Regions from separate parts of the Promicromonospora aerolata genome, predicted to be linked through region 2. Evidence: riboswitches for the same ligand, from Rfam matches in the RefSeq annotation. Region 2 holds a riboswitch; the other holds the start of a gene.
What was found. Region 2 has a riboswitch for S-adenosylmethionine ahead of metE (5-methyltetrahydropteroyltriglutamate--homocysteine S-methyltransferase). Riboswitches for the same ligand answer to the same signal wherever they lie in the genome.
Positions count from the first base shown of each region.

Region 1: it holds a riboswitch for S-adenosylmethionine, as region 2 does, so the genes downstream of both, ACFSL2_RS17160 (methylenetetrahydrofolate reductase) here and metE (5-methyltetrahydropteroyltriglutamate--homocysteine S-methyltransferase) in region 2, are expected to answer to the same signal.

Region 1 is NZ_JBHUHF010000001.1:3,855,019-3,858,218, forward strand. Features, by position in the region: gene ACFSL2_RS17155 (lysophospholipid acyltransferase family protein) at 1-88, shown strand, start outside; gene ACFSL2_RS17160 (methylenetetrahydrofolate reductase) at 187-1,131, opposite strand; SAM riboswitch class I at 1,136-1,251, opposite strand; gene ACFSL2_RS17165 (carbohydrate ABC transporter permease) at 1,346-2,269, opposite strand; gene ACFSL2_RS17170 (carbohydrate ABC transporter permease) at 2,269-3,144, opposite strand; gene ACFSL2_RS17175 (extracellular solute-binding protein) at 3,190-3,200, opposite strand, start outside.
Region 2 is NZ_JBHUHF010000001.1:812,492-815,691, reverse strand. Features, by position in the region: gene ACFSL2_RS03610 (DoxX family membrane protein) at 1-326, shown strand, start outside; gene ACFSL2_RS03605 (GNAT family N-acetyltransferase) at 372-836, shown strand; SAM riboswitch class I at 1,282-1,384, shown strand; gene metE (5-methyltetrahydropteroyltriglutamate--homocysteine S-methyltransferase) at 1,393-3,200, shown strand, end outside.

The DNA of each region.
Region 1 (3,200 bases), 3.0 Mb from region 2:
CAAGCCCGCTCAGGCGCGACGAGAGCTGACCGAACAGGTGATGCAGTCCATCCAGGCGATGAGCGGCCAGGAGCGCGCCGACACCTGACATGGTTACCGCCGCGGCTGCCGAGTGCAGAGTTGGACGCGGCTGAAGAGTCCTCAACCGCGACCAACTCTGCGCTCGGCAATCACGGGGGCCGGCAGTCAGGCGGCGGCGCGGCCTGACAGGCCTACGCGTTCTAGCAGGTCGAGAGCCGGGCGGTGCTTGTTGAACGTGTAGACGTGCACACCGGGCGCACCGGCGTCGAGCACCTCGCGGGCCAGGGCGGCGGAGTACTGGATGCCGTGCTCGTGCTGCGCCTCCGCGTCGACGGCGCCGTCGGGCGCGGTGAGCCCGTCGAGGTCCCGCAGGAGGCCTGCGGGTGCGACCACGCCCGTGAGCTCCTGGACGCGGCGGAGCCGGCGTGCCTCGGTGGTGGGCAGGATCCCGGCGAGGATCGGGATGGTCACCCCGGCCGACCGGGCAGCCTCCACGAACCCGGTGTAGGACTCGGCCCGGTAGAAGAACTGGGTGATCGCGAAACTCGCACCGGCCTGCTGCTTCTCCAGCAGTCGCCGCACCTCCTGGTCCCGGGTGGTGCCGGCTCCCGGATTCCCGTCCGGGAACGTCGCAACGGCGATGGTGAGCGGGCGCGTGGCGGCGCGCAGGGCGGCGCTGGCGTCAGCGGCGACGCGGCGCTGGTCCACCTGGGTGAGCAGCCGGACCAGGTCCACGCTGGAGCGCACACCGTCCGGCGACGGACGCCAGTCCGGCTCGTCGCGCGGCGGGTCGCCACGCAGGGCGAGGAAGGAGCGCACGCCGGCCTCGAGAAACTCGTCGATCACCTCGGACACGTCCTCGCGGGACGCCCCCACGCAGGTCAGGTGGGCCACCGGAAGCACCGGGGTGCCCCGGAGCAGCGTGGCGAGCACCTCGCGCGAGGTGGCCCGGTCACCCCCGCCGGCGCCGTAGGTGACGGAGACGAAGTCCGGCCGTGCCGCCACGAGCCGCTGTGCCGTCTCCCAGAAGTTGGGCGCGGCCTCGGGCCGACGCGGTGGCATCAGCTCGAACGACACTGTGGGGCGGTGCGGATATGCCTCGACAACCATGGTTGCTCCATCGAACCTGGCGTGAGCACCTTACGTCCACGCGCCACGGCTGCGGGGCAGGAAGTCTGCAGGTTGCTGCGGTGTCAGGGAGCCAGGACTCTCGACCGCTCTGGATGGGATCGCCACCATGCTAAGCGATTGTCCAGCACTGGGACGGATTCCGTCCGGCGGTCGAGACGCCCTGGTTCACCTGGTACCCGAGGGCGGCGCCTCGCTACTTCACCGAGCCCGCCACCAGGCCACCCACCAGCCGCTTCTCGATGGCCATGAACAGGATGATCACCGGGACGATCGCCACGATCGACACCCCGAACACGTAGTGCCAGGAGGTCTCGTACTGGCCGACGAACTTGGTGAGCGCCACCGACAACGGCTGGTTGCCCGGCGTCGTCAGCAGCACCAGCGAGGCCGCGAACTCGTTCCAGGACGCGACGAACGTGAAGATGACGGCGGTCACGATGCCCGGCCACACGAGCGGCAGGTTGATCTTCGTCAGGACGGCGAAGGTGCCGGCGCCGTCGATCTGCGCCGCCTCGTCGACCTCCCGCGGGATCGCCGCGAAGAAGCTGTGCATGATCCAGGTGGCGAACGAGAGGTTGAACGCCGCGTTGACCAGGATCATGGCCGCCCACGTGTCGAGGATCCCGATGGCGATGAACTCGCGGAACAGGCCCGAGGTGAGCACCGCCGGCTGGATCATCTGGGTGACGATCACGAGGAACAGGAAGACGAGCCGCCCCCGGAACCGGAACCTCGCCGTGTAGTACGCGGCAGGCAGCGCGACCGCTAGCACGAGCAGGGTGGCACAGAGCGAGATCACCAGGGTCGAGATGACGTTCTGCGCCAGCGGGGTCTCGGGCGTCGACCACATCGTGACGTAGTTCTCCCAGTGCCACTCCGTGGGGAAGTAGGTGGGATCGACCGACCTGATCTCCGCCTTCGTCTTCACCGAGCCGAAGAACATGATCAGGTACGGCAGCAGGAACACAGCGACCACGACGAGCCCGGTGAACATGCGGAGCAGGACCGACCCGATCGGCACCTGGTCAGCGGTGTACTTCCGCACCCGCCGGCGGTTGTCCGACGGCGGACGGGTCGCCTGGCGTGGGGTCGTCCCCGATTCGGCGATCGCAGTCATCAGACCTCCTTGAGGGGGCGGACGACCCGCACGTACACGGCCACGATGACGATGACCACGAAGAACGCGATCACGGAGAGTGCACTGGCGAGGTCGATCTGCCGCTGGTTCTGCAGATACTTGAAGATCATGGTCATGATGGTGTCGGCGCTGTAGCCCGGGATGGACCCCGTCATGACCCGCAGGATCGGCAGCGAGTTGAACACGTTGATGATGTTGATCAGCACGGCCACCGAGACCGCACCCCGCAGCTGGGGCAGCACCACGCTGAAGTACGTCCGTAGCCCGCCGGCACCGTCGAGGCGGGCGGCCTCCACGGTCTCGCCCGGGACGGTCTGCAGCCCGGCCAGGATCGTGTAGGTGGTGAACGGCAAGGACACGAAGACCGCGACCACCATGGCCCAGGCGAAGGCCGTGACGGGGTGCCTGGTCCAGCCGTAGCCTTCCGGCGACGCGATGAGGCCGACGTCGACGAGGAACGAGTTGATGATGCCGAAGTACGGCTCCAGGCCGTAGTGCACCACCATCGTCGTCATCACCACGCTCGACGCCCACGGCACGATGACGGCCATGCGCACCAGCCGGCGACCGGGGAACGACTTGTTCAGCAGCGCGGCGAGCGCGAGCGACCCCAGGAGGGTGGCGCCCACGACGCCGACCACCCATACGACGGTGCGTCCGAGGATCGGCCAGAAATACTGGAAACCGACCACGGCCGCGAAGTTCGCGAGGCCTACCCCACCGTCGTCCAGCCCGCTCTGGCTGATGTCGCGCGTCGAGTTCCAAAACATGACGCCCACCGGGAACAGGACCACGGCCGCGATGAGTGCGACCGCGGGCCCGATCCACGGCAGGGCCTTCAACAGGTCCTTCACGAGGCTCCCCGCGCTTTCAGTTCAGCGTTGCGTGTGCGGGAGGCATCAGCCCGCGT
Region 2 (3,200 bases):
TGGCCGCTTCGGGCCGGCTCATCCCCCGGGTGCGCCAGGACCTCGAACGCATGGTCCCGCCCACGCTCCCCCGCCCCGACCTGCTCGTCGCGGGCACCGGAGCCCTCGAGCTGCTCGGTGGGGTCGGCCTGCTCGTGCCCGTCACCGCCCCGGCCGCCGCGATCTGCCTCGGCCTCCTGACGCTCGCCATGACGCCGGCCAACATCTCCGCGGCCCGGCGCGGCATCCTGTTCGGCGGATCACCCGCCACCCCCGTCGGCCGGCGCCTCGCGGAGCAGGCCCTCTACCTGGGGGCGCTCGCCGCCGTCGTCTGGCTGCCCTTCTGACGGGCGAGGCGGCCGCGCAGCACGCGCCGCGGGTAGGATCCCGCCGTGCTCAGCCCCGCCACCCCCGACGACCTCGACGACCTGGCGGCGTTCCTCCGGACCGCCGACCTGACGGTCGCCGCCCTCGCCGAGCCGGCGGTGCACCTGTGGCTCGAGCGCGACGACGCCGGGGCCGTGGGCGCGACCACGGGATTCGAGCTCGGCGGCGAGCACGCCCTGGTCCGTAGCGTCGCCGTCCGTCCGGACCGGCGCGGTGCCGGCGACGGCCTGCGCCTCGCCCGCTTCGCCCTGGACCGGGCCGCCGACGCCGGGGCGCACCAGGCCTGGCTGTTCTCCCGCCGGTCGGGCGGCTTCTGGCAGAAGCTCGGCTTCGCGGCGACCACGACGGACGCCCTCGCCACCGCGCTGCCCGACGCCCACCAGGTGCGACTGTTCCGCGCCACCGGCCAGCTCGACCGCGAGGTCGCGTGGCAGCGACCGCTGCCGCCGTCTGATAATTTCGCCGCATGAGGTCTCCAGAAGCATCCAGGTTCGGGCTGCCGGTACTCCGGTAGCCCGAGATGCCCCTGTAGAGACCCCCGAGGTACGACCTCGCCCACCCGCTCCCCCGTGACCGACGTCCGGGGAGCCGGTGCCTCCCCGCGCATCCGAAGGGCCCGTAGTGCCGTCCTGGCCTACCCGTTCCCCCTCCCTTCGGAGTCGTTGCGGCACGGCGATCGGACCGCTCGGGCCCGCCGGGCCGCCGGCGGCCAGTGCGGCACTTGCCGGAGCGGCCGCCGCGCTCTGGTTCGCGGCGACCCGAACCCGCTTGGCACGCTTTTTCTGACCATGCAGCTGCTGCCAGGAACCGCGTGAACCTGGCAGCAGCTGCATGGTCGGCGGGCAGCTCTGACCTGCTCGTCCCGAGGTGTGGACGGTTTTTCGACCACATCGCGGGCATGCCTACGATCCAGGCTCATCATCCAGAGCGGTCGAGAGTCCTGGCTCAACGACACCGCAGCAACCTGCCTCCGGATCGCCGATGCCGGGCAAGGTGCTAACGCCAGGTCCGATGGAGCTGATACGCATGGCAGTCACGCACTCGCACCTTTCCCCCGCCACGATCCTGGGCTACCCGCGCATCGGCCGACGCCGCGAGCTCAAGCGCGCCGTAGAGGCGCTCTGGGCCGGTCGCACGACCACCGACGAGCTGGAGAACACCGCCGCCGAGCTCCGGCTCGCCACCGCACGACATCTGGTCGACCTGGGTCTGGACGCCGGTTCCGCCGCCGTCCCCGGCTCGTTCTCGTTCTACGACCAGGTGCTCGACGCCGTCGCCCTGCTGGGCGCGGTGCCCGAACGGTTCCGGGACCTGGCCGGCGACGGCGCGCTCTCCCTGGAGGGCTACTTCACGCTGGCCCGTGGCGAGGGCGGCCGGCCACCGCTCGAGATGACCAAGTGGTTCGACACGAACTACCACTACCTGGTCCCGGAGATCGGGCCGGCCACCCCGATCGGGTTCGCCGACGACCGGGTGGTGCGTGAGTTCAGCGAGCTCGCGCACCCCGCCGACGGCGGACAGGCCGTCGTGACCCGCCCGGCGCTCGTGGGCCCGGTGACGTTCCTGCTGCTCAGCAAGCCCGCCGACGGCGCCCCCGACGGGTTCCACCCGCTGGACCGGCTCGACGACGTCGTCACCGCCTACGCCGGGCTGCTGCAGGCACTGGCCGCCGCGGGTGCGCCCTGGGTACAGCTCGACGAGCCCGCCCTGGTCACCGACCTGCTGGACGTCCCCTTCGACGAGGTGGCCGACGCCGTCCGCCGGGCCTACAGCCGCCTCGCGACCGACCTCTCCCCCGCGTCGGCCGGCGACGGCGCCGCCGAGCGTCCCGCGATCCTGGTCACCGCGCCGTACGGCGACCTGCGCAGCGCGGCCGGCGACGGCCTCGCGCTGCTGGCCGGCACCGACGTCGAGGCGATCGGGGTCGACCTCGTCAAGGGCGCCGTACCCGACGGCCCCGTCCCGGGCCTGGAGCGCAAGACCCTGGTCGCGGGCGTCATCGACGGGCACAACATCTGGCGCGCAGACCTCGACGCCCGCCTGGCCACGCTCCAGGGCCTGGCCGCGCTCGGCGCCGGCGCGGTCGCCGTCGGCACCTCGACGTCCCTGCTGCACGTGCCGCACGACGTGGCCGACGAGCCCCGCCTCGACCCCGGCCTGAAGTCGTGGCTCGCGTTCGCCGACCAGAAGGTCACCGAGGTCGTCACGCTGGCCACCGGTCTGGCCGAGGGCCGCGCGGCGGTCGCCGCCGCGCTCGCCGAGTCCAGCGCGGCGGTGCGGTCGCGCGCCCAGGCGCCCGGCGTCGTCGTGCCGGAGGTCCGCGACCGCACCGCGGCCCTGACCCCCGCCGACGCCGAGCGCGCACCGTACGCCGAGCGCGCCGCGGCCCAGCAGGCGAGGCTCGACCTGCCGCCGCTGCCGACCACGACCATCGGCTCGTTCCCGCAGACGGCGGAGATCCGCCGCACCCGGGCCTCCTGGGTGCGGGGCGAGCTGTCCGACGCGGAGTACACGGCAGCCATGCGCGCGGAGATCGCGAGCACGGTCGCGCTCCAGGAGGAGCTGGGCCTCGACGTCCTGGTGCACGGCGAGCCCGAGCGCAACGACATGGTGCAGTACTTCGCCGAGCAGCTCGACGGCTTCGCGACCACCGTGCACGGCTGGGTGCAGTCGTACGGCTCGCGCTGCGTGCGGCCGCCGATCCTGTGGGGCGACGTGTCGCGGCCCGCGCCGCTGACCGTGGACTGGACCGCGTACGCGGCGTCGCTCACGAACAAGCCCGTCAAGGGCATGCTCACGGGTCCCGTCACCATCCTGGCGTGGTCGTTCGTCCG